DNA from 4 places in the Bacillus sp. EB106-07-01-XG149 genome. Region 2 is predicted to be linked to each of the others. Evidence: riboswitches for the same ligand, from Rfam matches in the RefSeq annotation. Region 2 holds a riboswitch; each other region holds the start of a gene.

Evidence for each region. A riboswitch is a leader RNA that binds a small molecule or an ion and turns the genes downstream of it on or off. The one in region 2 is predicted to bind S-adenosylmethionine.
Region 1: it holds a riboswitch for S-adenosylmethionine, as region 2 does, so the genes downstream of both, AC3WTA_RS02125 (ECF-type riboflavin transporter substrate-binding protein) here and AC3WTA_RS14730 (YezD family protein) in region 2, are expected to answer to the same signal.
Region 3: it holds a riboswitch for S-adenosylmethionine, as region 2 does, so the genes downstream of both, AC3WTA_RS25205 (bifunctional O-acetylhomoserine aminocarboxypropyltransferase/cysteine synthase) here and AC3WTA_RS14730 (YezD family protein) in region 2, are expected to answer to the same signal.
Region 4: it holds a riboswitch for S-adenosylmethionine, as region 2 does, so the genes downstream of both, AC3WTA_RS23115 (M20 family metallopeptidase) here and AC3WTA_RS14730 (YezD family protein) in region 2, are expected to answer to the same signal.

What each region holds. Positions count from the first base shown of each region.
Region 1 is NZ_JBYTDP010000001.1:390,241-398,415, reverse strand. Features, by position in the region: gene AC3WTA_RS02140 (peptidoglycan D,D-transpeptidase FtsI family protein) at 1-2,058, shown strand, start outside; gene AC3WTA_RS02135 (macrolide family glycosyltransferase) at 2,397-3,575, shown strand; gene AC3WTA_RS02130 (aspartate/glutamate racemase family protein) at 3,625-4,305, opposite strand; SAM riboswitch class I at 4,459-4,574, shown strand; gene AC3WTA_RS02125 (ECF-type riboflavin transporter substrate-binding protein) at 4,713-5,261, shown strand; gene AC3WTA_RS02120 (ABC transporter ATP-binding protein) at 5,272-6,975, shown strand; gene AC3WTA_RS02115 (energy-coupling factor transporter transmembrane component T family protein) at 6,968-7,768, shown strand; gene AC3WTA_RS02110 (YjcZ family sporulation protein) at 7,904-8,011, shown strand; gene AC3WTA_RS02105 (LytS/YhcK type 5TM receptor domain-containing protein) at 8,104-8,175, opposite strand, start outside.
Region 2 is NZ_JBYTDP010000003.1:460,249-468,423, reverse strand. Features, by position in the region: gene cysC (adenylyl-sulfate kinase) at 1-506, opposite strand, end outside; gene sat (sulfate adenylyltransferase) at 519-1,655, opposite strand; gene AC3WTA_RS14735 (phosphoadenylyl-sulfate reductase) at 1,694-2,398, opposite strand; gene AC3WTA_RS14730 (YezD family protein) at 2,485-2,628, opposite strand; SAM riboswitch class I at 2,701-2,809, opposite strand; gene lysA (diaminopimelate decarboxylase) at 2,926-4,242, opposite strand; lysine riboswitch at 4,423-4,604, opposite strand; gene AC3WTA_RS14720 (DUF3888 domain-containing protein) at 4,694-5,089, opposite strand; gene AC3WTA_RS14715 (LTA synthase family protein) at 5,344-7,230, shown strand; gene pssA (CDP-diacylglycerol--serine O-phosphatidyltransferase) at 7,413-8,114, shown strand.
Region 3 is NZ_JBYTDP010000009.1:42,856-51,030, forward strand. Features, by position in the region: gene AC3WTA_RS25185 (LacI family DNA-binding transcriptional regulator) at 1-276, opposite strand, end outside; gene AC3WTA_RS25190 (YczE/YyaS/YitT family protein) at 374-1,000, shown strand; gene AC3WTA_RS25195 (homoserine dehydrogenase) at 1,031-2,326, opposite strand; gene metA (homoserine O-acetyltransferase MetA) at 2,468-3,373, opposite strand; gene AC3WTA_RS25205 (bifunctional O-acetylhomoserine aminocarboxypropyltransferase/cysteine synthase) at 3,357-4,655, opposite strand; SAM riboswitch class I at 4,749-4,853, opposite strand; gene AC3WTA_RS25210 (chloride channel protein) at 5,168-6,400, shown strand; gene AC3WTA_RS25215 (YjjG family noncanonical pyrimidine nucleotidase) at 6,441-7,136, opposite strand; gene AC3WTA_RS25220 (transcriptional regulator YeiL) at 7,243-7,914, shown strand; gene AC3WTA_RS25225 (FMN-dependent NADH-azoreductase) at 7,977-8,175, opposite strand, start outside.
Region 4 is NZ_JBYTDP010000007.1:23,258-31,432, forward strand. Features, by position in the region: gene AC3WTA_RS23095 (M56 family metallopeptidase) at 1-1,763, shown strand, start outside; gene AC3WTA_RS23100 (hypothetical protein) at 2,358-2,714, opposite strand; gene AC3WTA_RS23105 (VOC family protein) at 2,784-3,176, opposite strand; gene AC3WTA_RS23110 (AAA domain-containing protein) at 3,288-5,597, shown strand; SAM riboswitch class I at 5,673-5,774, shown strand; gene AC3WTA_RS23115 (M20 family metallopeptidase) at 5,863-7,068, shown strand; gene AC3WTA_RS23120 (Lrp/AsnC family transcriptional regulator) at 7,204-7,644, opposite strand; gene AC3WTA_RS23125 (SDR family oxidoreductase) at 7,965-8,175, shown strand, end outside.

The sequences.
Region 1 (8,175 bases), on a different contig from region 2:
TTTTTATTATTTTCTGCCATGATCATACAATTAGGTAAAGTACAAATTATTGATGGAGAAACGTATAAAAATGAAGTAGAGAAGAAAGAAAATGCGACCGTAAGTCTTTCTGTCCCGCGCGGAAAAATATTTGATAGAGAAGGCAATCCAGTAGTTGATAATAGATCTTTACGTACAATTACATATACAAAGATGAAAGGTGTAAAATCAGAAGATATATTAAAAACCGCAAGACAACTTGTAGACATAATTGAAATGCCGCAAGAAGATATAGCTAAGTTAACTGAGACAGATAAGAAAGATTTTTGGATGCAATTAAATCCGAAACTGGCTGAAAATCTAGTATCGAAAAAAGAAATAGATATATTTAGAGAGAAGGAAATTAGTGGCAAGAAGCTAGATAAAAAAATAGAAGAGTTAAAAAGAAAACGGGTTACAGATAAAAATCTTCAGGAATTAACAGATAAAGATATAAAGGTGTTAGCTATTAAAAGTAAGATGACTTCTGGTTATCAAATGGCTCCTCAAATTATAAAAAAAGATGTTAGTGAAAAGGAATTTACTATAATTAGTGAAGGTTTAGCGAATCTCCCAGGTGTAGACGTATCGGTTGATTGGGAGAGAGTGTATGTAAATGATGGATTATTCCGATCTGTTCTTGGAAATGTTTCTAATTCCGATGAAGGATTACCAAGTGAACGATTAGATTACTACTTGGTACGTGATTATAGCCGAAATGATAGAGTTGGAAAAAGTTATATCGAGCAGCAATATGAAGATGTACTTCATGGTACAAAAAAAGAAGTAAGAAGCGTTGCAGATAAACAAGGTAATACAATTAGAACGGAAACCGTTTCTGAGGGAAAGAGCGGTAAGAATTTAACTTTAACAATAGATATGGAATTACAGAAGAAAGTAGAAGAAAGTATTGAAAAAATATTAAAGGCATATAAAGGGTCAGAATCAATGTTGGACCGTGCTTTCGTTGTGATGATGAATCCGAAAAACGGACAAGTATTATCCATGGCTGGGAAAAGACTTGTAGAAAAAGACGGAAAAACAGAAGTTGAAGACTATGCATTAGGCACAATGACTAGTTCTTATGAGCTTGGATCAACAGTTAAAGGTGCGACAGTTTTAACTGGATTTGAAACGAAAGCTATAACACCAGGTACTTATTTTTATGATGCACCTATGAAGTTTAAAGGAACAAAGGAAAAAAAGTCTTGGAAAGAGTTTGGAAATATTGATGATTTAAGAGCGTTACAAGTCTCTTCAAACGTTTATATGTTTAATACAGCATTAAAAATTGCAGGTGTAGATTATGTGAAAAATAGTTCATTAAATATTAAACAGGAGTACTTTGATAAAATGAGGTATTATTTCAGGCAATTTGGATTAGGTGTTCCAACGGGCATCGATTTACCGAATGAAACAGCTGGACAAATTGGTAAAAAAGATAATCAACCTGGTTTCTTACTAGACTACTCAATTGGCCAGTATGACACCTATACGCCACTTCAGCTTGTACAGTATATTTCAACAATCGCAAACGGTGGATATCGAATGAAGCCACAAATTGTTCAAGAGGTAAGAGAGCAAACGTCGCAAAAAGATGAGATTGGTAAAGTGGTGCATTCAGTAGAACCAATCGTTTTAAATAAGATAGATATGAAAGAGGAATATATAAATCAAGTAAAAGAAGGATTTAGAAGGGTATTCCAAGAAGGTGATGGAACAGGAGTAAGGGCGTTCCAAAAAGCATCTTATAAGCCAGCAGGTAAAACAGGGACAGCACAGACTGTATACGGTGGAGAAAGTGATATAGGAAGAAATGAAAAAGGTGAGCGAAGAGAATGTTATAACTTAACGTTAGCAGGATATGCGCCGTATGATAATCCTGAAGTAGCATTCTCTGTAGTTGTGCCGTGGGTTATTAATGATAAATCTGGTATTAACTCTGATATTGGAAAAGAAGTTTTAGATGCTTATTTTGAATTAAAAAATAAGCGATTGACTGGAGAAACTACAAAAATAGATAGCTCTCAAGAAGATTAAAACATATGAAATGTTATAGAAACTAGAGTCGTCTTATTTAGAAATAGATTCAAAATGGATGATAGAGAAGGATGAAATCATTCTATCAACTATGCACACTTTATAAAATAAATCATATATTGATAGCATAGGACAAGCTGAAAAGCTTATTCTAACCTCACAGAACACTCCTTATCACGGTTAGGTATCTACTTATGTAGATGCCTTTTTTAATTTATTAACTGACAATTATTTATCAATATAAAGTAGTAAGTATATTAGGACTATTAGGGGAAGATTGACGGTAATAATTACAGTATGATTAATAAGAGTATTGAAATGTAAGGAGTGAGAAATAAGTGCTAAATATTTTAGTGGTTAATTTTCCAGCAGAGGGACATGTAAATCCTACATTACGTTTAGTCAAAGCTTTTACTGAACGGGGTGATCACGTACATTATATTACAACAGAACACTTTAAAAGCAGAATTGAAGATTTGGGAGCCACTGTATATACTCATCCAGATTTATTAAAGGAGATTTCCATTGATACTGAAACCTCATATGGGCTGAATTCTTTCTTTCATGTACATGTTCAAACTTCTTTATATATATTAGAAATTACAAAACAATTATGTGAGAGCATCAATTTTGATTTCGTAATTTACGATATATTTGGTGCTGGAGATTTAGTAAAGGAGTATTTACAAATTCCAGGCGTACTTTCTTCTCCTATATTTTTAATTCCCCCAGAGTTTTTGGAGACTTTACCTTTTCATCCAAATGCAGAAATACAATTCCGACCCGATGAACTTTCTAAAAAGTTACTATATCAAATGGAACATGAATTTGGAGTAAAGCCCAAAAATAATCTTCAATTTATGCATAATAAGGGAGATATTTCACTCGTGTACACAAGTCGTTATTTTCAACCTAATAGCGATTCATTCGGAGAAAATAACATTTTTATTGGGCCTAGTATTTCAAATCGTAAAACAAATGTAGAGTTTCCATTTGAATTGCTTAAAGATAAGAAAGTTATTTATATTTCAATGGGGACACTACTTGAAGGACTCGAACCATTCTTTAATACTTGTATTGATACTTTCTCAGATTTTGAAGGGATAGTCGTAATGGCAATTGGTGATCGAAATGATCGTTCTAAAATTAAAAAAGCGCCAGACCATTTTATAATTGCTTCATACGTACCCCAATCAGAAATATTAAGTGAAGCAGATGTTTTCATTACACATGGTGGTATGAATAGCGTTCACGATGCCATTTATTTTAATGTCCCATTTGTTATAATTCCACACGATAAAGACCAGCCAATGATAGCACAAAGATTAACTGAACTTGAAGCAGCACATCGATTATTGAAAGAGCATGTTAATGTGCAAACTTTAAATGAAGCGGTAACAGACGTTCTTTCAAATGAAAAGTATAAACATGGTATACGAAAACTGAATGATAGTTTTTTAGAATGTGTTGGTACTAAAGAAGCAATTACAGTTATAAAATCTCTTTTAAATAAATAGTGTGGACAATATAAAAACATAGAGGATTAACCGTTATGCTTTTATATTATTATCCTGCAAACTGCACAGCAGTATTTGCATGTAAAAAAGCGGTATCAAAAACAGGTACAGTAAGGTCGTTTTGGGAAATGAGCAATGGTATTTCAGTGCAGCCTAGCAATATACCTTCTGCGCCGTTTTGAATTAATGAGTTTGTAATTTGTAAAAGTTTTTCTTTTGATGTTTCTGAAATAATTCCTTTACTTAATTCATTTAAAATAACATGATGAATAAAATTTCTTTCCTCTTCATTTGGGATGATCGTCTCAATATTAAAATTTGTTAGACGTGATTTATAGAAGTCTTGTTCCATCGTTTGTTTCGTACCCAATAGTCCGATACGCTTTATATTCTGTTCTACCATTTCTTTAGCACTTACATCACCAATGTGAAGTAGTGGAATAGATATTGCATTTTCTACTTCTTCAGCAAATAAATGGACCGTATTGGAACACATTAATAAACAATCAGCTCCGGATTTTTCAACCTTTTTTGCAACTGTGACTAATTCGTTTTTCACTTCTTCATATTGATGATTTTGTAATAAAGTAGTTACTTCACCAAAGTCCATGCTATATAAAACAAGCTTTGCATTTTGATCATATTGAGAGAGTGTAAGTGTATTAATATGTTTATAGTATAACGATGTAGATTCCCAACTTAGTCCACCAATTAAACCGATTACTTTCATCGTACATTCCTCCCGTAACTATTTTGAATTCATTATTTCACAATTCCGATAAGAATACAATGGTTTAAACGTACCGTTAAACAAAAAATAAAAATAATTAGAAAAGTGTTGAAATTTATACTTATTAGTGCCATAATACGAATTACAAATTAATACTTATCCAGAGAGGTGGAGGGAACGGCCCTATGAAACCTCAGCAACCCCTATATAAATTTATAGGAAGGTGCTAATTCCGCAGAGGACACGATGTGTTTTTTGGAAGATAAGAGGATTCTTGAACGTGAAGAAAATGACCTCTTATGTAAGGGGTCATTTTTTGTTGTATAGAAAGGGAGTGTCGATGCATAATTCATTTTCAAAATAAATATAGAGTAATAAAAGTTGACTAATATGGGAGGGGAATTGTAATGAACAAATTATCAACAAAGTTAGTAGTAGCAATCGGAATTGGAGCAGCATTATACGGGATATTAGGACTTTGGGGATTTTCTATTGCACCAAATACATTTATTAAACCTGCATTAGCTATTTTAACCGTTTTTGGAGCGTTATTTGGTCCAGTAGCAGGACTTTTAATAGGACTTATCGGTCATACAGTAACAGATACAATCGCTGGATGGGGTATTTGGTGGGGTTGGGTTATAAGTTCAGGCATTATCGGCTTTGCAATGGGACTCATTCAAAAAAGAGTTAGCTTTAGTGTGAAAAACGGTATGTATAATAAGCGGGATATTTCTTATTTAGCCATTACTGGGTTAATTGGTATTGTCATTGCTATTATATTTGCTGGGGCATTCGATGTTATTGTGATGGGAGAACCATTTGACAAAATTGTTATACAAGTATTAGGAGCAACAATTGCTGATGTTATTGTATTTCTAGTTCTTGGATTGCCAATTACAATAGGTCTAGCTAAATCTAATAAGAAACATACACATTTAAAAATTGAAAAGTAGGGATGTTAACATGCAACCAATTATTTCTTTTGAACAATTCAGCTTTCAATATGAACATGCTGCGCAGCCTACTGTAAAAGACATTACATTTCATATATACCCTGGAGAAAAAGTACTAATTGCTGGACGAAGTGGTTCAGGGAAGTCAACTTTAGCTCATTGTATCAATGGGCTAATCCCCTTTTCTTATGGGGGGATTAGTACTGGTAATATTTTAATTGCCGGCAAAGATCCGAGGAAAGGCAGTGTTTTTGAACAGAGTAAACAGGTAGGAACAATTTTGCAAGATCAAGATGCTCAATTTATTGGTCTTACAGTAGAAGAAGATGTAGCTTTTTATTTAGAAAATGAATGTGTAAATCAAAATGAAATGAAAAAAATTGTTTCAGACTCATTAAAAAAGGTAAAGATGCATTCTTTTCATAAACAAAGTCCACATGAATTATCAGGAGGTCAAAAACAAACCGTTTCTCTAGCAGGGTTGTTAACAACGAATGCTGATATATTATTATTTGATGAACCTTTAGCGAATTTAGATCCTGTCAGTAGCTTACATACAATAGAACTTATTAAAGATATACATAAACAATATAATAAAACAATTGTAATTATTGAACATCGAATAGAAGAAATGTTAAATCTGGATTTAGATAAAATCATTTTAATGGATGAAGGGGAAATTGTTACGATAGGGACACCAGAAGAGATTTTTGCGTCAAATATATTACCATCTATCGGCTTAAGAGAGCCTATGTACATAGAAGTATTAAAGAAATTGCAGTTTGATGGTAATAATGACGTAATATACTACCCACTTGAAAATCTTCAAAGGGAAAGTGTTCGTAGCGTAATAGATGAGTGGATGGAGAAGCAAGTTTTTTGTAAAGGTACCCCTACAAAAAAAGAATTATTGAAAGTAGAGAATTTGTCATTCTCCTATTCTAATAAACAAAAAGTATTGGACAATGTAAATTTCTCAATATATGAAGGTGAAATTGTAGCACTTTTGGGCCATAATGGAGCTGGTAAATCAACATTAGCTCATAGTCTTATAGGCATAAACAAAACAAAAAATGATAGGATTGTATTTGATGAAGTAAATATCAATTCTTGGTCTATTCGTAAACGTGGTGAAGTTATATCTTATGTGATGCAAAATCCAAATCATATGATTACGCAACCTACTGTTATAGAAGAGGTTACATTTTCATTAAAATTAAAAAAGGTTTCAAATGAAGAAATTAAGCTTAGGGCGGAAGAAACATTAAAAATTTGTGGTTTGTATCCATTTCGTAATTGGCCAATTCAGGCATTAAGTTATGGACAAAAAAAGAGAGTAACGATTGCATCTGTACTAACAACAAATCCGAAACTTATCATTTTAGATGAACCGACAGCGGGACAAGATTATTATCATTATAAACAGTTTATGTCGTTTATTAAAAAACTAGCTGCAAAGGGAATATCTTTTATTTTTATCACACACGATATGAATCTCGCATTAGAATATGCAGACAGAGCAATCGTTTTACATGAAGGGGAAATTATTGCGAATAATACCTCGTCTATCGTATTAGGACATTCAGAAACGTTACAAAGAGCGAAACTTAGGGAAAGTTCATTATTCAAGTTAGTTAAATTTAGTGGGATTGCATACCCTGAAAGGTTTATAGAACTTTATTTTGAGGTTACTAGGAGGGAGGAACATGTATAGTACATACTTTCATCGTATGGATGGAGCAGTGAAATTGTTATTATTTATTTTTTGTATGACGCTTACTTTTTTGTTTCTTGATTTTCGCATATTGCTTATTGTTTTTATGATTGGCTGTATCGGACTTCTAGTTGCAAAAATTCCATTTCGTAAAATTTGTATTGTTTTTACTGTTATATTTACATTTAGTTTATTAAATTCTGTAATGATTTTATTTATTACACCAACTCATGGATCTGAATTAACCGAATCATATACTTCGTTTTTACATATCGGATATGCAACAATTACATGTGAAACATTATTTTATGCAGCTACACTTTCATTAAAATATTTTACGTTATTACCATTTACACTTATTTTTATATATACGACTGATCCAAGCAAATTTGTGAGTAGCTTAAGTAAATTTCGAATTCATTATAAGATTACATATGCAATAAATATTGCATTACGTTATATACCTGATATTCAGTCCGAATATAAAGTTATTAAACATGCGCAAGAGGCGAGAGGAGTAGCTTTTGAAAAAGGAGAAGCAAGTTTATGGATTCGTATGAAAAACCGTGTCTTAATTTTCTGGCCTTTAATTATCCATTCACTAGATAGAATCGATACAGTTTCAAATGCAATGGATTTAAGAGGATTTGGAAAGAAGAATACACGAACTTGGTTTTATACAAATAAAGCGAAAAGCGGGGATTTCATTGCTTTATTTGTAGGTGTTTTTATTTTAATTGTTGCAGTGTATTTAAAGTTACATGTATTTCAAAATTTTTGGTATCCATTTTAAAGCACTCTCAAATGAGTGCTTTTACTTATTTTTATGTAGACATGCTCAAAAAAGGGATATTTACATAATGTATAATACGAACCAGTTAAAATGATCAACTACCTATTAGTTTTCAAACCAAAAGGAGGAGAAAATATGAGTTACGGTGGTTCTTGTGGTTTTGGTGGAGGTTTCGCTTTATTAGTTGTGTTATTTATTTTATTAATTATCGTTGGATGCAGCTGCTGGGGCGGAGGGTACTAATTTCTAATTAGTCTCCACAAATGTAAACTTAAAAAACATAGAAGATACTTATGTATCGAAACAAATAAAAAAGGAGCATAATTGCTCCTTTTTTATTTGTTTTCAGATGAGTTGTTATTACATCTCGGCAATGTAATTGTCAAAGTTGTACCTTTATTAACAAC
Region 2 (8,175 bases):
GCCTTCTCTGGCTCTTCATACGGTGAATCAACACCAGTAAACTCTTTAATATCACCCTGTCTTGCCTTTTTGTATAACCCTTTTGGATCACGTTTTTCACACTCTTCAATTGGACATTTTACAAACACTTCTATAAACTCATCTGCCGCTAATAGATCTCTAACTTGTTTTCGGTCTACTCGAAACGGTGAAATAAACGCTGTAAGAACAACAGTACCTTGATCTACAAATAGCTTCGCCACTTCACCAATCCGTCTTATATTTTCCATACGATCACTTTCAGAAAAACCTAAGTCTTTATTTAAACCGTGGCGTACATTATCTCCATCTAGTACATAGTTTCCAATATTCTTTTCAAATAGTTTACGAGCAACCGCGTTCGCCACCGTAGATTTACCTGAAGCTGATAGACCAGTAAACCAAACTACAAAACTATGATGCCCATTTCTTACTCTTCTCTCATCTTTTGAAACAGATGCTGTATGCCAAGTAATATTCGTATCCATGTCATTCTCTCCCTATTCGGTTACTACTTCTTTTTTCAAACCTTTAATTAGCACTTCCACTACTTCTTTACGACTAAATGTACTCGGCGGAACCTCACCGTTTCTTAATAGTTCTCTTACTTTCGTACCTGATAAAATGACATGATCCTCTTTTCCGTGTGGGCATGTTTTCGTCGAAGCCATCGCTTCACATTTCGTGCAGTAAAAACTATGTTCAAAAAATAACGGTGTAATCCCTAACTCTTCCACTGTAAAGTTTGTAAAAATTTCTTGTGCTTCATAAGTCCCGTAATAATCTCCTACTCCTGCATGATCGCGCCCTACGATAAAGTGAGTGCATCCAAAATTCTTTCTGACTAATGCATGGAATATCGCTTCCCTCGGTCCTGCGTAACGCATTGCTGCAGGAAATACACCTAAAAAGACACGATCTTTCGGATAATAGTTTTGAAGTAATACTTCATAGCTTTCCATCCTTACATCAGCAGGAATATCGTCCGACTTCGTTTCCCCAACGAGCGGATTTAAAAAGAGACCATCTACAATTTCCAGGGCAGATTTTTGAATGTATTCATGGGCACGATGTACCGGATTTCTCGTTTGAAATCCAACCACTGTTTTCCAACCACGCTTTTTAAATTCTTCTCTCGTTTCAATTGGATCTAAATGATAAGAAGGAAACGGATTATTTTCAAAGCGTTTTGTAAGAATAATAGCTCCCCCGACATAAAAGTTCGGTCGTTCATATAATTTTTTCACTCCTGGATGAGCCTCATCCGTCGTTTTATACACAAGTAACGCTTCTTTTTCCTTGTCAGGCACAAAAATATCTTCTATTTGAATGACACCATATACATTTTCAGCGTTAACAAGTTTTACTTCCTCTCCAGCTTTCAGACTCTCTGCTACTTCTTCTGTTACTGGTAATGTAATCGGTATACTCCATACACTCCCGTTTGCTAAGCGAAGCGTTTCTACGACCGAATCATAATCTTTCTTTCCTAAAAAACCAGTAAGTGGGCTATATCCCCCTGTCGCTAATAGCTCTAAATCACTTAACGCAATGTTGTCTAGTTCAATTTCTTTTTCGATTTGCGATACGTCGTAAGTCTCCTCTATACGGTTTACTAATTCGTTTCTTATACTCATTTTCTATACCCTCTCTTAGCTTTATTTTCAAATTCATCTTATTGGTAATGAAGACCACATTCTGTTTTCACTTTTCCAGACCACCTACCATCTCTCGAATCTCCACCCTCACCTACAGGTAACGTACACTTCTCACAACCAATACTTGGATATCCAACATCATGCAGCGGATTATACGGCAAGCTATGTTTGTATACATATCGCCACACTTCTTTCCACGTCCAATGAATGAGTGGACAAACTTTAATCGATTGAAAACGATGATCTTGATTTATAAACTTTGTATGCTTACGTGTTTCTGATTGTTCCCTCCTTAAGCCCGAAATCCACGCTTTTTCCGCTGCTAATGATTTTTCTAACGGTAAAATTTTTCTAATTTTACAACAAAGGTTCGGATTACTTTCCCATAATTTCTCACCATGCAACTTCGCTTGTTCATCAAGTGCAAGTTCCGGCTGTTTTTCTATAATATTTAATGAAGGAAATCGTTCCCGCACTTTTTGAATTAATTCATACGTTTCTCGAAAATGAACATTTGTATCTAAAAATACAACTTTAGCAGATGGATTTACTTGGTTTATAAGATGCAGTAATACCATCCCTTCCACTCCGAAGCTACATGCATATACAATTTCACTTTTATATTCTTTATAAGCCCAACTTAATACTGATAGCGCGCCTTTCGTTTCATCTTCTTCTGAAAATGGAACATTATTTTCTTCCCACGTTTCATACGTCAACATGTTTTTTCCCCCTGTAAAAGCAAAAAGACGGTTTTAACCTAATATAATAGGTTAAAACCGCCTCTAGTTTTTCTAGTCAGCGCTTTTTACTTTAAACGTACCTTTTCACTTTTCTCTAATTGAATGACTTTCCCATCTTGCACAACAATTGTAATTGAACCATATTTCATATCAGCAAGCATCGCTTGAATTTTCTCAGATACTTCCTCAAAATGTTCCCGTACACTCACGCGAACAGCCCCCCTTTTTATTCATAAAAAAAATCTTTCCCATTTCGAAAAGACTGTTCGGTAATATATTTTACCTTATCTTTCAAAATGGATTCCATTTTGCTGGATTTAGCACCTTGCTTTCTATAAGCAGGTTGCCGAGCTTCTTCGGGCCAGTTCCCTCCGCTTCTCTTGATAAGCTTTGTATTTGTATTTTATCACAATTCTGATTTTTTTCAATCCTAGTTTTCCGATATATTTTAATTATTTTATTTTACAAAAAAGGAATTGCCCATCCGAACAACTCCTTTTCTCTATTTAAACAAGTTCTTTAATACGTATGCGATCGTTCCCAATAATATTTTCATATGTTTCGCGTTCTACAACAATTTGTGATGTGCCGCCTTTCGCGAAGACGACAGCTGGTCTACGAATTCGATTATAATTATTCGCCATCGAGTACCCGTATGCCCCTGTACAAGAAATTGCTAGTAAATCGGCAGAAGCAACTTTCGGTAGAGTAATATCCCAAATTAACATATCTCCACTCTCACAGCACTTCCCAGCAATCGAAACAAGTTCCTCATTCTCATCATTCCCTCGATTTGCTAACATCGCTTCATAACGAGCGTTATATAAAGCAGGTCTTAAATTATCAGTCATCCCACCATCCACTGATACATATTTCCGAATACCAGGAATGTCTTTCACAGATCCGACTGTATAAATTGTCGTTCCAGCATCACCTACAATACTACGGCCTGGTTCAACCCATATTTCTGGCAAGGGATAATTACATACTGTAAATTGTTCCCTCACTGCACTTGTTACAGCTCGCACATATGTCTCAAGAGTTAATGGCGTATCTGACTCTGTGTAGCGTATTCCGAATCCTCCGCCTACATTTAATACTTTTACTACATAGTTCGCGCGTTCTCTCACCTGTTCTAAAAATTGATGAAGAACTTCAATCGCTCGAACAAATCCAGCCGTTTCAAATATTTGCGATCCGATATGTGAATGAATTCCTAACACATTATAATTTGATTTTTGTAAAGCAAGCTCAATTGCTTGCATCGCTTGACCATTTGAAACTCCAAACCCAAATTTCGAATCATCTTGACCTGTTGTAATATATTCATGTGTGTGCGCCTCTACTCCAGGCGTTACACGGATTAATATGTTCACAAATTGCCCATGTTGCACTGCTAAATCATGCAAAATTTCTAATTCTAAGAAATTATCTACGACAAAACAACCAATATTTGCCTGCAGAGCCATCACGATTTCTTCTTCTGTTTTATTATTGCCGTGAAAATGAATACGAGATGCTGGAAATCCCGCTTGAAGCGCAGTATATAATTCCCCACCAGAAACAACATCTAATGACATATTCTCTTCACGAGCTACTCGGCACATCTCCATGCACAAGAACGCCTTGCTTGCATATGCTACTTGATAAGAGAAACCACTTTCTTTAAACGCACGATGAAACGCGCGGCACTTTCCTCGAATAGACTCTTCATCGTATACATAAAGTGGTGTTCCGTATTGTTTTGCTAGCTGCGTCGTATCGCACCCTCCAATTTCTAAGTGTCCTTGCCCATTGATTCGGCTTGTGCCGTGTAAATACATTTGAATTCCTCCCTTATTTCCTCTAAAACTCATAACCCCAATCTTCTATTCATTGCAGCACGCTTTTAGATAGACAAAAAACGCGCGGAACAATGTTCACACGCGTTTCTTATTAGGAAAAATATATATTGAAAAAATAAACGAGTTGTTATCTCCTCAAAATAAGAAACCGCATCAACATCTCCAAATAGCTCTCCATAAAAGAAATATTATGACAGTACTACATTTATTCAATGTAGTCCCAATATATGAATAAGATGGTTATTCTTATATTTCGGCAATAGTCCCTTTCAACCTATGATCACAGATTCCATTAAATCTCCCATAGCTTACTCTTTCCTATCGCGGCCTCTACCTTTGAGAGTAGATGAGGTAAGTCTATTTAATTTTCAAACATCTAATTGTTGCTATTAACAATACCAAAGGACCATTTTATTTGTCAAACAATTTTTTATATTGTTTTTTTACAGTTTAATTTCGTATCATTTGGTAAGCGCTTTACTGAAATCTTTGACACTTCCCATTCGCCTTCTTCATTATTAAATGTAATCGTTACCTTCTCAAATGGTGGAGCAATTTTCCCAGCAACTCGTTCATACTTCGTTACTTCAATACTTGCTTGAAATAAATATGTACCGCTATACACTTTTTTTAAACTAATAATTTTAGGACATTGATAAGGCTTCAAGCTCCCATATTGCTTTTCAATTGCTTTATTTATTTTCGGAAATAAAACAGAATAAAGGGCATCTTCCATAAGAGGTGCATCATATTGGGCTACCGACACACTCGGTGAAGCAAAAAGTATAACACTACTGCATACTATAAAATATAATAATTTTCGCATTATAACCTCCGTATTATTACACGATTCTTTCTGCGCACGATAATTATCATACATAGAAACTCCGTTTTATTGTCTCCCACTGCCCTTTTTCTACTCAATTATTATAAAAAAGCCCACAACTCTCTTTTATTTTCGTATAATGATACTCATAGTATAATAAACATAATAACAAAGGACTGTTCGTATATATAAAATGAGGCGCTAACCAAACCGGCTCACAAGAACTGTCATGCTTTTTAGGAGAGGAGTATATTATGCTACAACGTCTGTTTCCAAAACTGCGATTTGCACTCGTTGCAGTCGTTTTATTATGGATAAAAACATATATTGTGTACAAGCTAGCATTTGATATTAAAATTGATAATTTCTTTGAAGAATTTATGCTTTTTATTAATCCGCTAGCTGCGTTACTTTTATTTTTCGGTTTTGCTTTACTTGCATCTAAGCACCGAAACCGCATTATAATTGGAATCAGTTTTATACTGTCCTTTATTTTATTTGGAAATGCAATGTTTTATGGGTTTTATAACGATTTCGTTACGTTCCCAGTTTTATTCCAAACAAATAATATGGCTGACTTAGGGACAAGTATAAAAGAACTCTTTACGTACAAAACATTACTTTTATTTGCAGATGCGATTATTTTAATGTTTCTTTCGCGTAAATTCCCAGCATTTTGTGACAAGACGCCGCTTTCTCGCACTGAGAAGCGAACTTTCTTTAGCGGTGTAACAGCTTTATTAGCACTACAAATTGTTGTTTCAGTTATTTATAAACCACAAATGTTCTCACGCTCATTTGATCGTCAAACTGTCGTGAAAAATTTAGGTTTATACACATATCATCTATTTGATATTACACTTCAATCTAAATCTTCAGCTGAACGTGTATTTGCAAGTGGTGACGGGTTCTCTGAAATTAAAAACTATACAGACTCAAAAGATAAGCAAGTTGATAAAAACTTATTTGGAGCTGCAAAAGGTAAAAATGTAATTTTGATTTCAATGGAATCTACACAAAGTTTTGTTATTAATAAAAAAATAAATGGAAAAGAAATTACTCCATTTTTAAATGAACTTATTAAAGATAGTTTTTATTTCGATAACTTCTATCATCAAACAGGACAAGGTAAAACTTCTGATGCTGAATTTATCGTTGAAAATTCACTTTATCCGTTAGACCGCGGTTCTGTATTCTTTACTCACGCAACAAATGAATATACAGCTACACCAGAACAATTAAAAAAATACGGATATTCTTCTGCTGTCTTCCATTCCAACGATAAAACGTTTTGGAATCGTGATGTAATGTATCCTGCACTTGGATATGATCGTTACTTTAATTTAAATGATTACGTAGGCACAGAACAAATGTCTGTCGGTTGGGGATTAAAAGATAAAGAGTTCTTTGAACAATCGATTCCAAAGCTAAAATCTTTACCACAACCGTTCTATACAAAATTTATTACTTTAACAAACCATTTTCCATTTCTTTTAAATCCAGAAGATCAATATGTTGATGAGTTTAATTCGGAAAGTGGTGTTGTAAACCGCTACTTCCCAACCGTTCGTTACACGGATGAATCTCTGAAATTATTTATTAAACAATTAAAAGACGAAGGACTGTATGATAATTCCGTTATTGTCATTTATGGAGATCATTATGGTATTTCTGAAAACCATAACACAGCTATGGCTCAGTTCCTTGGGAAAGACGCTATTACACCGTTTGATTCTATGCAATTACAACGCGTCCCTCTCATTATTCATGTACCTGGTCAAGAAGGAAAAGTCATTTCTAAAGTATCTGGTCAAATTGATATTAAACCAACACTACTTCATTTACTTGGTATTAAAACAAATCAATCAGTTGAATTTGGAACTGACCTATTTATTAAAGAAGAAGATCCACTTATGGTAATGCGTGATGGTAGCTTCGTTTCGGAAAACTATGTTTATACAAAAAACATGTGCTATAAACGAAATACAGGTGAAGAAGCGGATATTTCATTATGTCAACCAAATATTGAAAAAGCAAAAACTGAATTGAAACTCTCCGACAAACTCATTTATGGAGACTTATTACGTTTCGACCCTAACAATCGTTATAAAACCGGAACAATGACAACGAAATTTGAATAGCGCCAGAAGCAACTTTTATAAAAGTTGCTTCTTTTTTTACTTATTTTTCAAATCATTCCGCTATGAAATCTTTCACAAATTGGGAATTTTTTTCGTATGAGGAAGAAATTTATGGTATGATAAAATAAGTAAAATTTCATAAACTAATTAAGAATTTATTACAGAAAGCAAGGGATCAGATTTTGTATAGAGCAGCTATTCCAAACTTATTTACGCTCGGAAATTTATATAGTGGATTCTTATCTATCGGCTATGCATCTTTAGGATATTATAAATCAGCTGCTATTTTAGTACTTATCGGGATGATGTTAGATAGTCTTGATGGACGTGTTGCTCGTTTATTACGTGTTGATTCACAAATGGGAAAAGAACTTGACTCGCTGGCGGATGTCGTAACATTTGGTGCAGCACCTGCTGTTCTCATGTATTACACATCTTTCTCCAATTACGGAATCATCGGACTATACATAGCGGGACTATTCCCTCTTTTCGGAGCATACCGTTTAGCACGATTTAATGTAACACCATCTTCTACTTCAATGAAATATTTCACTGGCGTACCGATTACAGCAGCCGGAGGGCTTGTTGCTTTCTTAACATTATTTTCACATACCATTCCAAAAATCGTTCTTATTACAGTATTTGTAACGTTCGCATTTTTAATGGTGAGCCGTATTCGTATCCCAAGTTTAAAAGATGTACCAATTCCACGATATAGCATCATTATTACACTATTTTTAGTTGGAATCATTATAACAATGTACCAAACAGGGTTCGGTAATTTTTCTGTTTTCTTATTCATTGCCATTCCACTATATATTTTGTATATGCTATCTCAATTTCTTAGACAAAGACCATCTAAAAGAGCAAATAAAGAAAAATAAGAAAAACCTTCCGATTCCGGAAGGTTTCTTTTTATGCCGTAAAAGCCCACTCTCATTAAAG
Region 3 (8,175 bases), on a different contig from region 2:
CATATTATAGTTATTCTTTGCTGTTTCCTTTGATATTCCCTCGATAATAGCGCTATAATATTGATCATTTACGTGCGGTAATAAAACACCAATGACATTCGTTTTTCCTTTCACTAAATGAATTGCATTCACATTTTGCGTATAATTTAATTCTTCTATAATTGTTAAAATTTCTTTTCGTTTCTGTTCATTCACATATGGATGATTATTCAACACACGTGAAACAGTTGAAACAGATACTCCAGCAAGTTCAGCAATCTTCCTTATATTCGTCATCTCATTTTCCCCTTCTCGCAAAAATTCTCCCTTGACCTGGTAAGCTTTCCACAATATATCCTTTCCTAGCAAATACATTTTGAAAGGATATACAACTATGCTTCGATTCAAATTAGAATATATATTTTTCATTGGCGGTCTACTCACTCTCGCCATCGGTATTAATATGATGACGACAATTACTTCCTTTGGACTTAGCCCTTATGATTCCTTCTTTATTGCACTATATCAAAATTTCGGGATAAGTATCGGTTTTTGGATTTTCATGATTAACTTTGCTTTTACCCTTATCGTACTCTTTTGGAATAAAAAACAAATTACGATCGGTACAATTGTAACGATGGTTCTTATTTCTCTTTTTGTTGATTGGATTGGTTCCATTCCAACTATTATGGACGCTATCCGTTCTCTTCCAAAATATATAACACTTATTTGCGGAAATCTATTCGTTGGAGCTGGGATTGGTCTTTACGTCTCTACAAACCTTTGCGCAGCACCTCAAGAAGCTTTCGTTTTAACCGTTGCTGAGAAAAAGAAATGGACATTTAGAAGAACAGAAATTTCGTTAGCGTTTTTATTTTTAACATTAAGCTTCCTATTAGATGGACCTATCTATTTTGGAACAATCATCTTATCCTTTACAACAGGCTGGATTATCCAAGCATTTATTCAAATTGGTACGAAGATTTTAAATAGAAAAGAGCCTGTTAAGCAAGCTGCTTAACAGGCTCTTTCTGTTTTATGATAAGGGACGCTACTTAGCATCCCCTTCAATTCGATAGTTTGCTTTCAAACAATCTATTTCTTCATACCCTTGCAACGTATGTAGAATATAATCATAATCAGCAAGAGACGCACGATGCGTCACGATTACAATTTCAGCCTTCCCTTTCTCTTCAAGCGGCATTTGAATAATCTTTTCAAAGCTAACGCCACGCTCAGAGAATAATGAAGTAATTTTTGCAAATACACCAATTTCATCTTTTACATGAAGTCTTAAAAATTTCTTCACAACAATTTCGTCTGGCTCTTTTAATACCTTTTTATACTGCGGGGATACCGCACTATTTCCGTTTACACCTAATCGAATATTTTGCATTACAGCTACTAAATCTGAAACAACAGCTGTTGCTGTCGGTAAACTTCCTGCACCTGGCCCATAAAACATCGTTTCTCCGACCGCTTCACCATACACATATACAGCGTTATATTCGTTTTGCACGGCCGCAAGAGGATGTGTATTTGGAAGAAGTGTCGGTTCAACTGTTACCTCTAATTTTTCACCATCTCGCTTCGCAAGACCGATTAATTTAATCGTGTATCCTAAACTCTTACTGTATTCAATATCTTCTTCTGTAATAGAAGTAATCCCTTTTACCTTCACATCTCCAAGCTCTACATTTGTAGAAAAACCAAGGGTAGCCAAAATCGTCATTTTTCTCGCTGCATCTAAACCTTCCACATCTGATGTTGGATCTGCTTCTGCAAATCCAAGTTGTTGGGCTTCTTTTAACACGTCGTTATATGCTCTCCCTTCATCTGACATTTTCGTCAAAATAAAATTTGTCGTTCCATTTACAATTCCCATTACTTTCGTAATAAGATCTGAAGAAAGTCCTTCTACGATACTTCGTAAAATCGGAATCCCTCCAGCTACACTTGCTTCATAAAATAAATCTGCTTTATTATCTTTTGCTACCGCTAACAGTTCCGCCCCATGTAACGCCATTAAATCTTTATTGGCAGTCACAACATGCTTCCCGCTCTGTAAGGCTTGCAAAATATATGCTTTTGCATCATCAATGCCACCCATCACTTCGATGACAACGTCAATATTTGGATTATCTAAAATTTCATTTGCATCTTGTGTTAATAGAGTAGAAGGTACCTCTACTTCTCTCTCTTTTTCAATATTTTGTACTAGTACTTTCGTTACTTTTACAGGACAACCTACTTGGTGGATAAGTCGCTCTTGATGATCTGTAATGATACGAACTACACCGCTACCAACTGTCCCAAGACCTAATAAACCAATTTGAATTTCTTTCATAATCCTGTCCACCCCTCAAAAATTGTGTTTAGATGAAATTATATGAGTAAAAAATCTGAAAAACAATGTTTTTTGAAAATTCGGAAAAATATAAGTTAATCTTTACAAAGAAAACGTTGCCACGTGTTACACAATCTTTTTTTATAATACATAAGGGGTTTCTTGATACACGTAATAATTCAGCCAATTAGAGAATAATAGATTCCCATGGCTTCTCCACCTTACAAGTGGCTTCTCATTTGGATTATTATGCTTAAAATAATTTTTCGGCACATCAATATTTAACCCTTTTTGGCGGTCCCGTTCGTATTCTTGCTTTAACGTATCACAACTATATTCACTATGCCCGAGCGCAAACACTTGCCTTCCTTCTTGCCCAATGACAAGGTGAACACCCGCTTCCTCAGAATTTGCTAATAATGTTAAGTCTGTCACCTCTCTAATATCACTCTCTCGTACTTCTGTATGACGAGAATGCGGGGCAAAAAACAATTCATCAAACCCTTGTAACAATTTCACATGTTGCTCACAGACTTCATGTTCAAATACACCGAACATTTTTTCCTTAAGAGGATACTTTGGAACACCATAATGATGATACAAGCCAGCCTGTGCCCCCCAGCAAATATGAAGCGTAGATGTTACATTCTTTTTTGAATACTCCATAATACGTTTAAGCTCTTCCCAATAATCTACCTCTTCAAAAGAAAGAGTTTCAACTGGTGCTCCTGTAATAATAAGTCCATCAAATTTCTCATTCTCAATATCACGAAATGTTTTATAGAAACTCGTTAAATGGTCCTGCGCTACATTGCGAGACAAATGTGATTCCATATGAAGTAAGTGAACATCTAATTGCAACGGTGTGTTGCCAATTAAACGAAGTAATTGCGCTTCTGTTTCTTGCTTTGTAGGCATTAAATTTAAGATAGCAATTTTCAATGCCCGGATATCTTGTGTTTCTGCTCGCTCCTTCGTCATTACAAAAATATTTTCCTTCTGCAACACTTTGCGAGCTGGTAAATCTTTATCAATTATGATCGGCATGTTCTTTGCCTCCGACTAGCGCTGCTTCTAAATCTGCAATAATATCAGAAACATCTTCTATACCAACCGATAAACGAATTAAATCTGATGTAACGCCAGCTAGACGCTGATCTTCAGCACTTAATTGTCTATGCGTTGTGCTAGCAGGATGTATAACGCAAGTTCGTGCATCCGCTACATGCGTTACGAGAGTTGCTAGTTTTACATTTGCGATAAATTCTTTCGCTGCTTCTAATCCGCCCTTAATGCCGAATGTTAAAACACCACTAGCACCTTTTTTCAAATACGTTTGTGCTAACGAGTAATTTTCATTGCTATCTAATCCCGGATAATTCACCCATTCAATACGTTCATGGTTAGCAAGCCACTTAGCAACTGCGAGAGCATTTTCACTATGACGCTCCATTCTTAAATGCAGCGTTTCTAAGCCGATATTGCTAATATACGCATTGAATGGGCTCATACAGTTTCCGTAGTCTCTTAATAATTGAACACGCGCCTTCACAATATAAGCTGCTGCACCAAAATTTTGAACGTAACTTACGCCGTGATAACTTGGATCCGGTTCAACAAGTTCAGGATATTTCCCATTTGTCCAATCGAAGTTCCCTCCGTCAATGACAATGCCGCCTAAAGAACTTGCATGACCATCGATATATTTCGTCGTAGAATGAACGATAATATTTGCTCCGTGCTCAAATGCTTGGCATAAATAAGGAGTTGCTAATGTATTATCCACAATAAAAGGTACTTCCAACTCTTTCGCTGCATCTGAAAATTCTTTGAAATTTAAAACGTTCATCGCTGGATTTCCTAACGATTCTGCATAAACAAGTTTCGTCTTATCATTAGCAAGGGCCACAATTTCATCAGCACTTAAATTCGGATTAAAGAACGTAACGTCAATACCAAGCTTACGCAAACTCACTCCAAATAAATTAAACGTTCCGCCATAAACTGTGGAAGAACAAAGCAAGTGGTCTCCGCTACTACAAATATTTAAAACAGCAAGCATAATAGCAGCCTGCCCAGAAGCCGTTGCAACAGCTCCTACACCACCCTCTAAATCCGCTAACTTTTGCTCAAATGCAGCTAAAGTAGGATTTCCAATACGCGTATATATATATCCTTCTGCCTCTAAATTAAATAGCGCTGCTAAATCATCTGAAGTATCGTATTTATACGTTGTACTTTGATAAAGTGGCAAAACACGCGGTTCACCATTCTTTGGTGTATAGCCACCTTGCACACAAATTGTTCCTTTTCCCCATGATTCTCCCATCTCTCATTCTCCTTTCTTTTATACAAAATAAAAAAACTGCTCCTTTCCTGAAAACAAGAAAGGAGCAGTTTGAAAACACGCTCTAAAGGCTCTTTCTTATCTTTCAGGATTATTACCTGCAGGATTTGGCACAATTCCGTTATACGGCTGTTGCCAAGGTTTCATCGGGCCTGTCCCTCCACCTTTTCTTGATAAGACTATGCAATTACCGTTGATTTTATAGCAATAATTTCCTAATGTCAATCAGTTTTTCTGAATGTTCTAAATTAAACACAAAAAATTTGACATGCATAACAAAAGAAATATATTCCATATTCATTCGAAAAAGACCTTTTAAAACCCACGATTACTATATAAAATTAAGTAAGTAGTTTAACTGTATACATTTCAAATTCTCACGAGACCTCAATATATTGAATAAGCCAACATCTCAAAAAGATACTATACATATTCCTTTCACAGTAGCATATTTAATCCTTTCGACATTAAAACTTACATAACGGAGGTATCACATGACAAACACAAAGGACATGCACTATATAATCGTCCTATACGGCATTCTTTTAGGCTCTATAGTAGGAGCTACAGTCTGGCTATTTTTAGTTACAATAAATATCGGCATTCACTTTATTTGGGGATACTTACCTACTATTTTCTCTTCTCCCCCGTATTACACTATTTGTGTAACAACTATCGGTGGTATTCTCGTTGGTTTAACCCAAAAATACTTCGGCACATATCCACGTCTTATGCCGGAAGTGATGGGTGAATATAAAAAAACAGGTAGAATTGAATACCGTTTTGTACATAAAGCTACTTTAACTGCGATTATCGTTTTAATATTTGGAGCTAGCTTAGGTCCCGAAGCAGCACTTGTTGGAATTATCGGTGGACTTTGTACATGGGTAGGGGATCGCTTTACATTTGCCTTAAAAGGAATGAATGAACTAACAGAGGTTGGAATTGGCGCTACTTTAAGTGTAATTTTTAACGCGCCATTATTCGGTTATTTAGCTCCAAATGAAAATGAGGGTGAGCAAATTAACGAATTTTCTAAAGGAAAAAAAGCAATTGTATATTTAGCTACCACTTTCGCTGGCTTTTCCGTTTATATATTACTTAGTAAATTCGATAATCGCGGATCCTTTATCGTTAATTTTGGGGAAGGTTCCCTTTCTCTTAATGAATGGATTGCCTTTCTACCACTTGCTAGTATTGGTGCTATAGTTGGTTTCTTTTATTTCAAATTTGAATTCACATTAGAGAAATTAATCCATCCCTTCAGGGAATACAAACTATCACTTGGAATTATCGGTGGTATTTTATTAGGAATTACAGGAACTTTTCTCCCGTACACGTTATTCTCAGGAGAACACCAATTAAAAGATTTAGTCGTTGAATGGAGTCACTTATCCTTCTGGGTACTACTTCTTTCAGGTGTTTTAAAATTATGTATTACTGCCGTTTGTTTAAATACAGGTTGGCGCGGTGGACATATTTTCCCAATTATATTTGCTGGATCTAGTATCGGATATGCTATAGCTTCCATTATCCCGATAGATCCAATCGCTTCGGTAGCCATCGTCACGACAGCAATTTCAAGCTATGCATTAAGAAAACCAATTGCTATAACATTACTATTACTCATGTTTTTCCCGCTCAATTTACTATTACCAATGCTTGGAGCGGCAGCGATTGGTAATGCATTTCCACTTCCTAAAAACAACGAAGTTACAAACGAATAAAAATAGGCAGTAGGGACAAAAGTTCCACTGCCTATTTTTATTACACACGTTGCTTCAATAACGCGTATAACTCTTCAAAATTTTGTACTTCATATGTTGGCACAATCTCGCTATTATTTGATTTCTTTTCTGGATTAAACCAACAAGTATCAATTCCCGCTACATATCCACCTTTCATATCAGCACTTAACGAATCCCCAATAATGAGCCCTTCTTTAGGAGAAAAATTAGGAATTTGTTCAAAAACATAATCAAAATACTCTTTCATCGGCTTTTGGAATCCTGTATCTTCAGAAACGAAAATATCTTTAAACAAGGCATGTAATCCTGCATTACGTAAACGTTTATCTTGCGTCTTAGAAACACCGTTTGTCACTATATATAAATTGTACTCACTTTGAATTTGATTTATAAATTCAAACGCACCTTGCATAAGTTGGTCTCCTTCTTCTAAGTAGCTACGATAATTATTTTCGAATAATATCCCATCTACCTCTTCCCCGTATTCTTTAAACAAAATCGAAAACCGTGTATTTACGACTTCATCACGGTTGATTTCACCTTCTTCAAAAGCATCCCAAAGACTTTTATTAATTTTTTTATACTGCACTTCAACCTCGCTAGTTAGAGGAATCCCTTTCTCTTCAAAAAGCATACGTAACGCCACTTTCTCCGCCTTTTGAAAATCTAACAATGTATCATCTACATCAAATAGCAATGTTTTATATTTTTTCATAAGCCCTTCACACACTCTTTTCTACAAAAATAAATTTACGTAAATCGTATCATTCCTTCTTGTAAAAATAATAGGAGATATCTCATACTAAACATGAGGTGAAAATATGAAAGTCAGCAAAAATAGCGACGAAATCTCTCATTACATGCAAACTTACAACTTCCATACTTTTTTTTCTTTTGATGTCTTACCTTACGCTGAACTACATTCCTTTCAAAAGAAAGAAAGGATATGTAATGAAGGCGTTGATGTTCCTTATCTTTATTACTTAATTTCCGGGAAAGCGAAAATATATATGAGTCACAAAAACGGGAAGGTCTCCTTAATTAACTTTATTCAAGCACCTTCGTTCATTGGAGAATTAGGATTAATTGGTGTAGAATCCGTTACGAAAACAGTGGAAGTGATTGAAGAATGTATGTGCTTAGCGCTTCCTCTTAAAGATTGTCAGCATCTTTTGTTGCAAGATGCTATATTTCTACAGAAACTATGCAAATTTATCGGCGAAAAAACAATTAGCCGAACAGAAAGTTACGCCAAAAACAATAGCTATCCGTTCGAAAATCGATTAGCGGCGTTTATTCTATTAACAGAACAAAATAACAGTTATACAGAAAAACATACCGAGGCTTCGGAATACTTAAATGTCAGCTACCGTCATCTTTTATATGTATTAAACCAGTTTTGCCAGCAAAATTACTTAACAAAAGACGGAAGAACCTATTACATACAAGATCGAATTCACTTAGAAAAACTGGCTGATGAACTTAAAATATAAAAAAGTAGCATTAACGTTTATATGTTAATGCTACTTTTTTTGAGTGACGATTCTATTTTTAATTAAAATTTGCTTGCTACTTTAGCTGCTTCTTCAAGACCAGCTGTAATGATCTCTTCTGCTTTATCTGGGAATTGGTTATGTCCTTCAATAACTACTGTTTCCATATTTGTTGCACCGAAGAAGCCCATCATGCTTGCTACATATTTAACAGCCATTTCTACTTCAGCTGCTGGACCTTCAGAATATACGCCGCCGCGC
Region 4 (8,175 bases), on a different contig from region 2:
TAATTATAAGACTTGTATTACCTTGGTCGCCAGATAGTTCCTATAGTATCTATTCTGTTCTTACTTACAAGAATGATGATGCATTCATTTCTAGGGGAAATCCTGTAGCTAAGTTTCTTACAAAAGAGAGTACGCAAGAATTAAAAGGTATAGACGATACAAAGGTTCTCACAAAAGAAGATACTTATACCTCAAGTTCAACAAAAACTGTTCAGACAAATAAGACACAAACAGGCATGAATGAAAAGCAAGATGGTGAGCCAATTCCGTTCTATACAATTTGTATATACATTTGGCTTACTGGTGTTATCTTTTTAAGTGTTGCTACTTTTATAATGAACAGGCGTTTATTACTTTACATAAAAAAACAACCTGTTATTACAGACGAGAAGATTGTCCAGCTTTTTGAAAAGTGTAAGCAATCTATGTCTATTCAACGGAATATCCCTCTATTTGTATCTGGAAAGGTTTCCAGTCCAACAGTGTTTGGATTTATTCGTCCCAAGTTGCTATTGTCAACTGTACATATGAAAATATTAGATGAGCAACAGTTACGATATATTTTTCATCATGAATTAGCTCACATCAAGCGAAGAGATGTTGGTGTGAACTGGCTTATGCATGGCTTACTAATTTTAAATTGGTTTAATCCCATTCTATGGTATGCCTACTCATGTATGCGGGAAGATCAAGAACTAGCATGCGATGCATTAGCTCTTACATGTATAGATGCAGAGGAGCGAATTGCGTATGGACATACTATTATTAGTCTATTGGAACACTACTCAAGTTATTATCAAGTACCAAGTATAGCAAATTTTAGTAAAAACAAGAGAGCGTTAAAAAGGAGAATTCTAATGATTAAAAAATTCCAAAAAAAATCATATCGTTGGTCTGCGATAGGGGCTGTGGCAGTGATTGCAGTATCATCTGTATCCTTACTAAATGCCCGTGCTGATAAGCCGACTAACCCTGAGAAACAACAAATAGAAGTGAAAAATAATATGAAAGAATTAAAAACACAAACCGATATTCCTATACAGAAAATTGTAGAAAAAATGATTGGTACAAAAGAACGGGCAGATGCAGAATTTTTTGTTTCAGAGGGAGAGTATAATACTTTACTTAAAGAAGTTGGTTTGGCACGAAATCTGTTTACAAAAGAAGAATTTGAACGATTTATTGATTTAGAAACAGAAGCATATACTTTGGGTAAAAAAGTAAAGTTAGTAGGAAGTCCTGAAAAGTTAGATTCAGAAGAACAAAAAAAATATCAGAAAAACAGTGAAGAAATTGGACCATTTAGACAGAAAATTACTTCGGAATTTAGATTAACTAAAAAGGAAGCACAGAAATATGTTGATTTTCCAATTAATGCCCCAAGTTATGTGGTAAAAGGGTTTAAATTAACTGGAGAAGGTGTTACAACACCGAAGACTACTGGAAAAATGAATCCCGATTTTATTTATGAATATCAAAATCAAAGTAAAGATAATGTATATATTGTGCACCAATCTGCAGTTACTGATGAGGGAAAAGAATTCTCGAATAAAAGAGCGGAGTATAATGAAAAGGTAACAAATTATGAATTAGAAGGTACAAAAATAACCTTAGTTGAAAGTCTTGATACAGAGGAAACCTATAAAGTAATGCAAATGATTGTTCCTGCAAAAGGAAAGAATAGCGCTTATCAAGTCTTAATTCTTGCAGGTGATTTAAGTAAAGAAGAAACAGAGAAAATCATGCTGTCCTTTTTAAAATAAAAATAGAGTCTCAGGATTTCGTCCCTGAGGCTCTATTTTTTTAACATAAACGAAACCATTAAGTGAGAAGAGAAATTGGTATAGTCTATATAATGAGAAAGTAAGATGAAATGTACTTTTGTTAGCTTGATCGAGGTGGAGAAAGATTATATGAAAAATAACAATTTAAAACATAAATTGAATCAAGGTAGATATATTATATGGAGAACAGGAGGGAATTAAGCTGGAAAAGCAGGGGAAATTCTACGGCAGTCTCTTTTCTGCTTTGAGGTTGAAAATCATTTTGGGAAATATGACCTCAAAATAATTCATCTCCTTTTTTGAAACTTAATATAATTATTCGTATTCGAATTTAATAGTGTGGCTTATTTATCTGCCCATGTTTATCCAATAAAATTGATAAAGTTCTATTATACCTGTCTATACATGTTGCAAAATATGAAAGAAAATATAATTTTATAACATGTATGGCGAATTTTGTTTGACTTATGTTGTTTTTAAAGGAGTGTAACAGAAAAAGCAAGAAAAGACCTGATAACAGGTCCGTTTTTGTCTTTGTTTTGGCATATAATCAATTATGTTGTTTCCCACGCATTAATATGAGCCAAGATGAAAGAAATAGGGAAATACCCTAATTTTTTTATTTCTATAATAAAATAAGATTATTAAGTCGAATGTGACAATAATAATTAGAAGTAATAAGTGTATAAGTGCATCAGTTTTACCGTGTAATAAAGAATTTATAAAGAAATCCCATTCTGTTTCATAGGGAGGCTCTGCCCAATTTCGTTGCAGTCCTAACACAATTCCATTTATGAAAAAGATAATACTTAATAGAATTCTTCCAACAAATAAGGCAGCTACTTTTAAATTCCAATGCTTTATCTTGATTACGTAAAGGATTGGAAAGAGTATAAGTATCCAAAAAACGATAATAAAAACTGTATTCATCAGTTTCTACTCCTTATGTTGATAATAAAGTTATTATCCCGCTAATTGTAGGCTGACTAAAGTCTCACTTTATCTCTCCGTTTCAAAAAACTCAATCCATTCTCCATCAGGACCAGCGAAGAATATGTAACGTGTTCCATCTGGTAATGTTTCAATTTCTTCTCCTAATAGAAAGGTTACGCCGTGTTTCTGTATTCTTTCAATTTCATCTTCTAATGAATCTACTTTAAAACAAATATGATGTACTTTTCCTTCTGCCGGAAGAGAAGAGTTATAACCTTCAATAAGTTCGAGTATCGTTTCCTTCGATTCTTCCACACCTAAAAAAGCGAGTTTTAAGTCTGGATTCGGGTGACCCATACGTTTAATGAGTTGTAAGCCAACTACTTCTTCATAAAATGAAATAGATGTTTCTAAGTTTGCGACCATAAGACCGACGTGTTCAATTCTTCTAACTGGCATGTAAATCCCTTCTTTCTGAAAATTATATACAATATGTTATTGAAAATTAAGAAAATAAGCAAGATAAAAACCTTACAAATTTTAGCTTGTTATATGGTATAGTGAGAAAGTATGTTTGGGGAGAAGGAAGGAGATTATACGATGAATACACCTACTCAAACTCCTTCATTATCGGCAACGATGAAAGAGTGGCATTATGCATTAGCGTATGAAATTAAACATTGGAAAACGATAGGTGGTAGTAAAATTTCTATTATGAACGGTCGTTTTTTATATACAGATTATGAAAGTACAGTATACGTATTTCAGCTTATTTCGGAAGTAAGCTTACCTGAAGGTTCACCAATTCGAATTGAGTTTGATGGTGAGGAAGCGACAGGAGAAGTATTATCTGTACATGGATTAGAAATAGAACTGAAATTAAATGATTATATACAAGGTGAAATACGAGAAGCTGTTTTATACAGTGAACCGTGGCAATTGTTAGAGCAACTACAAGAGCGATTAAAAGAGGCACATAAAGATAAGTTAAAACGTAATCGTATAAAGCGTCTTGTTGATGGGACGAGCGGTCCGAAACATATTGAGAAGATGAAAAATCCGAAAAATGAATTGGCGTATCGTTCGTTTTACAATCCGACAACGTACGTGTGGGGACCACCTGGAACAGGGAAGTCTTACAATTTATCACGTATTATTTCGGCTCATTATCAAAAAGGAAAATCGGTACTTGTATTAGCTCATAGTAATGCGGCAGTAGACGTATTAATGAGCGAAGTAACGAAGCAAATTGAGAAGAAAAAGAAATGGACACCTGGCGAAATTGTTCGTTACGGTTATAGTCAACATGAACATATACGAAATCATGAAACATTACTTACGTCGAAGCTAGTTGAAACGACGAACGGATCATGGGGGGAAGAAAGACTCTATTTAGAAGAAACACGACAAGATCTTCGTGAAAAGATTTTATCATATAAAGCGACTTCTGCTGATAAGAAGCGTATACAAGAGATTGAAAGTGATCTTCGAAAGCAAAAAGCGAAAATTAAAGAAGTAGAAAAAGAATACATTGAAAATGCGAAAGTAATCGGCGCAACTTTATCGAAATGTGCCATTGATTCACTTATTTATGAGCGTACATTTGATTTAGTTGTCGTAGATGAAGTGAGTATGGCATATGTTCCGCAAATTGCATTAGCTGCTTCACTTGGAAAACGTATTGTCGTTTGTGGAGACTTTTTACAGTTACCTCCAATTGCGATGGCGAACCATGAACTCGTTCGAAAATGGCTTGGGGAAGATATGTTTTACCATGCTGGGATTGTTGATTCTGTCAATAAATCAGAAGCACATCCGAACCTATTTATGCTGCAGGAACAAAGACGTATGCATGCGGATATATCGAAGTTTACAAATTCGTTTATTTATAAAAATAGAGTATATGATCATCCGTCTGTTTCAGACCGTAAAGAACTTGCGCAGCTACAACCGTTCGCAAATGAGGCAAGTGTTTTATTTGATACGAGTTTAATGGGAGCCTTTTCGTTAAAAGACGCTGCTTCTGGTTCTCGATTTAACATTATGTCTGGTTTAGTAGCGATGCAAATGATGTTAATCGGACTGTTAGATGGTGTTCAATCGATCGGTGTTGTTACACCTTACAGGGCACAATCCCGCTTTTTATCAACGTGTATTAGAGAAATGTTGCAGAGAACGAAATATCAAAACATACCAGTTTTAGCGGCAACAGTTCATAAATTCCAAGGTTCTGAAAGAGATATGATGATATTTGATACAGTGGATAGTTATCCGCAAGAACGTCCTGGCGTGTTATTCTTTGATCACAAAAACCATCGCCTCGTCAATGTAGCCGTAACGAGAGCGAGAGGGAAGTTCATTCAATTATCAGATTGCCATTATATGCGTAAAAACCTTTCGAGAAAACAAGCGTTATCACAATTAACAGCTCATATAGAACGGCACGGAGATGTGTATGATCGCACGACATCAAGACAATTGTGGGAACGAAAAATTTCGAAACGTTTACGCTGGTTTATGGAAATGAATCTTGAAGAGCCGAAAGGGTTATTGAAAGATATTTTAGCCGCAAAACGAAAAATTATTATTTCGCTTCCAAGTACAAAGCAAGTGGATAAACGAGTATGGCAAGCGTTAATGCGCACAAATGCGCAAATAACAGTGTATAGTGATGGACCAGTTCCGTTAAAAAATGTAAAGTTACAAAGACAAAATAAAGCATTCCCGTTTATCGTAATCGATGATGAAATCTTTTGGGCAGGAGCACCGCTCACATCTCAAATGATGTTTGAAGGTAGTATGGAATTTCCGTACGTATGTGCAAGATTACAAGCACCGGAAACAATTGGTGTGTTAAAAGGATTTTTAGATATTCGGTAAATTCGGATAGGAATTCCTTGACTTTTAATCGGAATGAACTTAGAATGAATGTAATTTAATATAATCTTATGAAAATTCTTATCACGAGAGGTTGAGGGACTGGCCCTATGACACCTCGGCAGCGGATTCTTTATGAATACTGTGCCAATTCCAGCAAGGTAACTTGAAAGATAAGAAAGAAGCTCATTTTGACTGTATATACAGAAGCCTCTTTCTATCTTTTAGAAAGAGGCTTTTTTACGTGAAAATATAAGGGGGAAGAAAAATGGGAGCGACTGGAGTAACGTCACAAAGAAAAACAATTGAAGAGAGTATTGAAAGAAATAAGGAAAAGTACATAGAAACAAGTCACGATATTCATGCGAATCCGGAGATTGGTAACCAAGAGTTTTATGCATCAAGAACGTTGAGTTTATTATTAGGAAGCGCAGGATTTCAGTTACAACACAATATAGCTGGACATGAAACAGGTTTTATCGCGCGAAAAAGTTCAGGAAAACAAGGGCCAGTTATCGCATTTTTAGCTGAGTATGACGCTTTACCAGGACTCGGTCATGCATGTGGTCACAATTTAATTGGCACAATTAGTGTTGCGGCTGCGATTGCATTATCAGAAACGCTTGAAGAAATTGGCGGGGAAGTTGTCGTGTTTGGTACTCCAGCTGAAGAAGGAGGACCAAATGGTAGTGCGAAAGCGAGTTATGTAAAAGCGGGGTTATTTAAAGATATTGATGCGGCACTTATGATTCATCCGAGCGGAAAAACAGCGCCAACGAGCCCTTCACTAGCAGTCGATCCACTTGATTTTCATTTTTACGGAAAAACAGCTCATGCCGCAGCTTCACCGGAAGAAGGAATTAACGCATTAGATGCGATTATTCAGCTGTATAACAGCATTAATGCACTTCGCCAGCAACTTCCGTCAGATGTGAAAATTCATGGCGTTATTACAGAAGGCGGAAAAGCACCTAACATTATTCCTGACTACGCCGCAGCAAGGTTCTTCATCCGCGCAGCAACGCGAAAAAGATGTGCAGAAGTAACAGAAAAAGTAAAAAATATCGCACAAGGAGCAGCATTAGCAACAGGTACGAAAGTGAAAATTCATCAATTCCAAAATGAAATCGATGAACTACTCGTAACAAAAACATTTAATGACGTCGTAGCCGAAGAATTAGAATTACAAGGTGAAGACGTAAATCGGAAAGAAAGATTTGGCATCGGCTCAACAGACGCAGGAAACGTAAGCCAAGTCGTACCGACCATTCATCCGTACATTAAAATCGGTCCAGACGATTTAATTGCGCATACGAATGAATTTAGAGAAGCAGCACGTTCAGAATTAGGAGATAAAGCATTAATTACATCCGCAAAAGCACTAGCAAATACAGCGTATCGATTAATTACAGTAGAAGGGTTGTTAGAGAAGGTGAAGGAGGAGTTTAGAGAGGCGCAGAGAAATCAGGGATAGGTGAGAAGGAGACGAATCTCTGGATTTTCTAGTAGGAAATTGAATGAAAAAAGAACCAGCCTATGGCTGGTTCTTTTTATATTATATAAGAATTTTTCCACATACACTCGGTATCTTTATCTTAGTACCCTCTTATCAGAACGACAATTTCTCCTCAAACTCACTCTTTAAAACAATTAAAGGAGACGATAATCCAAATTGCATTAAGGAGTCTAAAAATGTAGCGAGAGAATCCATCGAATCGCTCATGACCTTCATCATATAATTAAACTCCCCGCTAATTCGATATAAATCAGTTACTTCGGGAGCGGCATTACAAAATTGGATGAAATCAGAGCATTGACTCGTTTTAAACATGATGAATGCTTGAATGTTCTTATTAATTTTAGAAGGCTCAAATTTCGTTCGGTATGCAGCTATAACGCCTTGATCTTCAAGTTTGTTAATGCGTTCTTTTACAGCAGGCTGCGTCATGGATATAATACGTCCTATTTCTGAAACAGAAATTCTCGCATTTTCATATAACAAGTTCATAATTTTATGATCGATTTCATCTAGTTTTACTGTGTTTTGCATTGTGTAGCCTCCTTTCTTTATTTTCTAAAGTGAATCGTAAATTATTACTATAATATCATAAGTGAAGGAACTAAATTACCTATAAATCTATATTTAAAATTATTAGTATTTGCTTAAAAATATAAGTATAGGATTTATCCCGCATTAACGGGCAGTAAAACTCCCGCCTCAAAATTCAGCTGGAGCAAAGTGGTTAGGTGAGAGATTAACTGCCCGTAAAAGCCCGATTGGTGAGGGCTGATAATCAGTGGGGGATGAAGAAAACCCCCACTGATTAAAGTTTCACTTTATTAAACGGAAATTTAGAAAGGGTGGAAAAAATGAAGAATCTTGATGGGAAAGTAGCGTTAGTAACAGGGGCGAGTCGCGGTATTGGTCGTGCGATTGCGATGAGATTGGCAAACGACGGTGCATTAGTTGCAATTCACTATGGCCGAAATAAAGCAGCTGCAGATGAAACAATTAGTGAGATTGAATCTAATGGAGGAAAGGCATTCTTAATTGAAGCGGATTTCAATTCAATTGATGGTA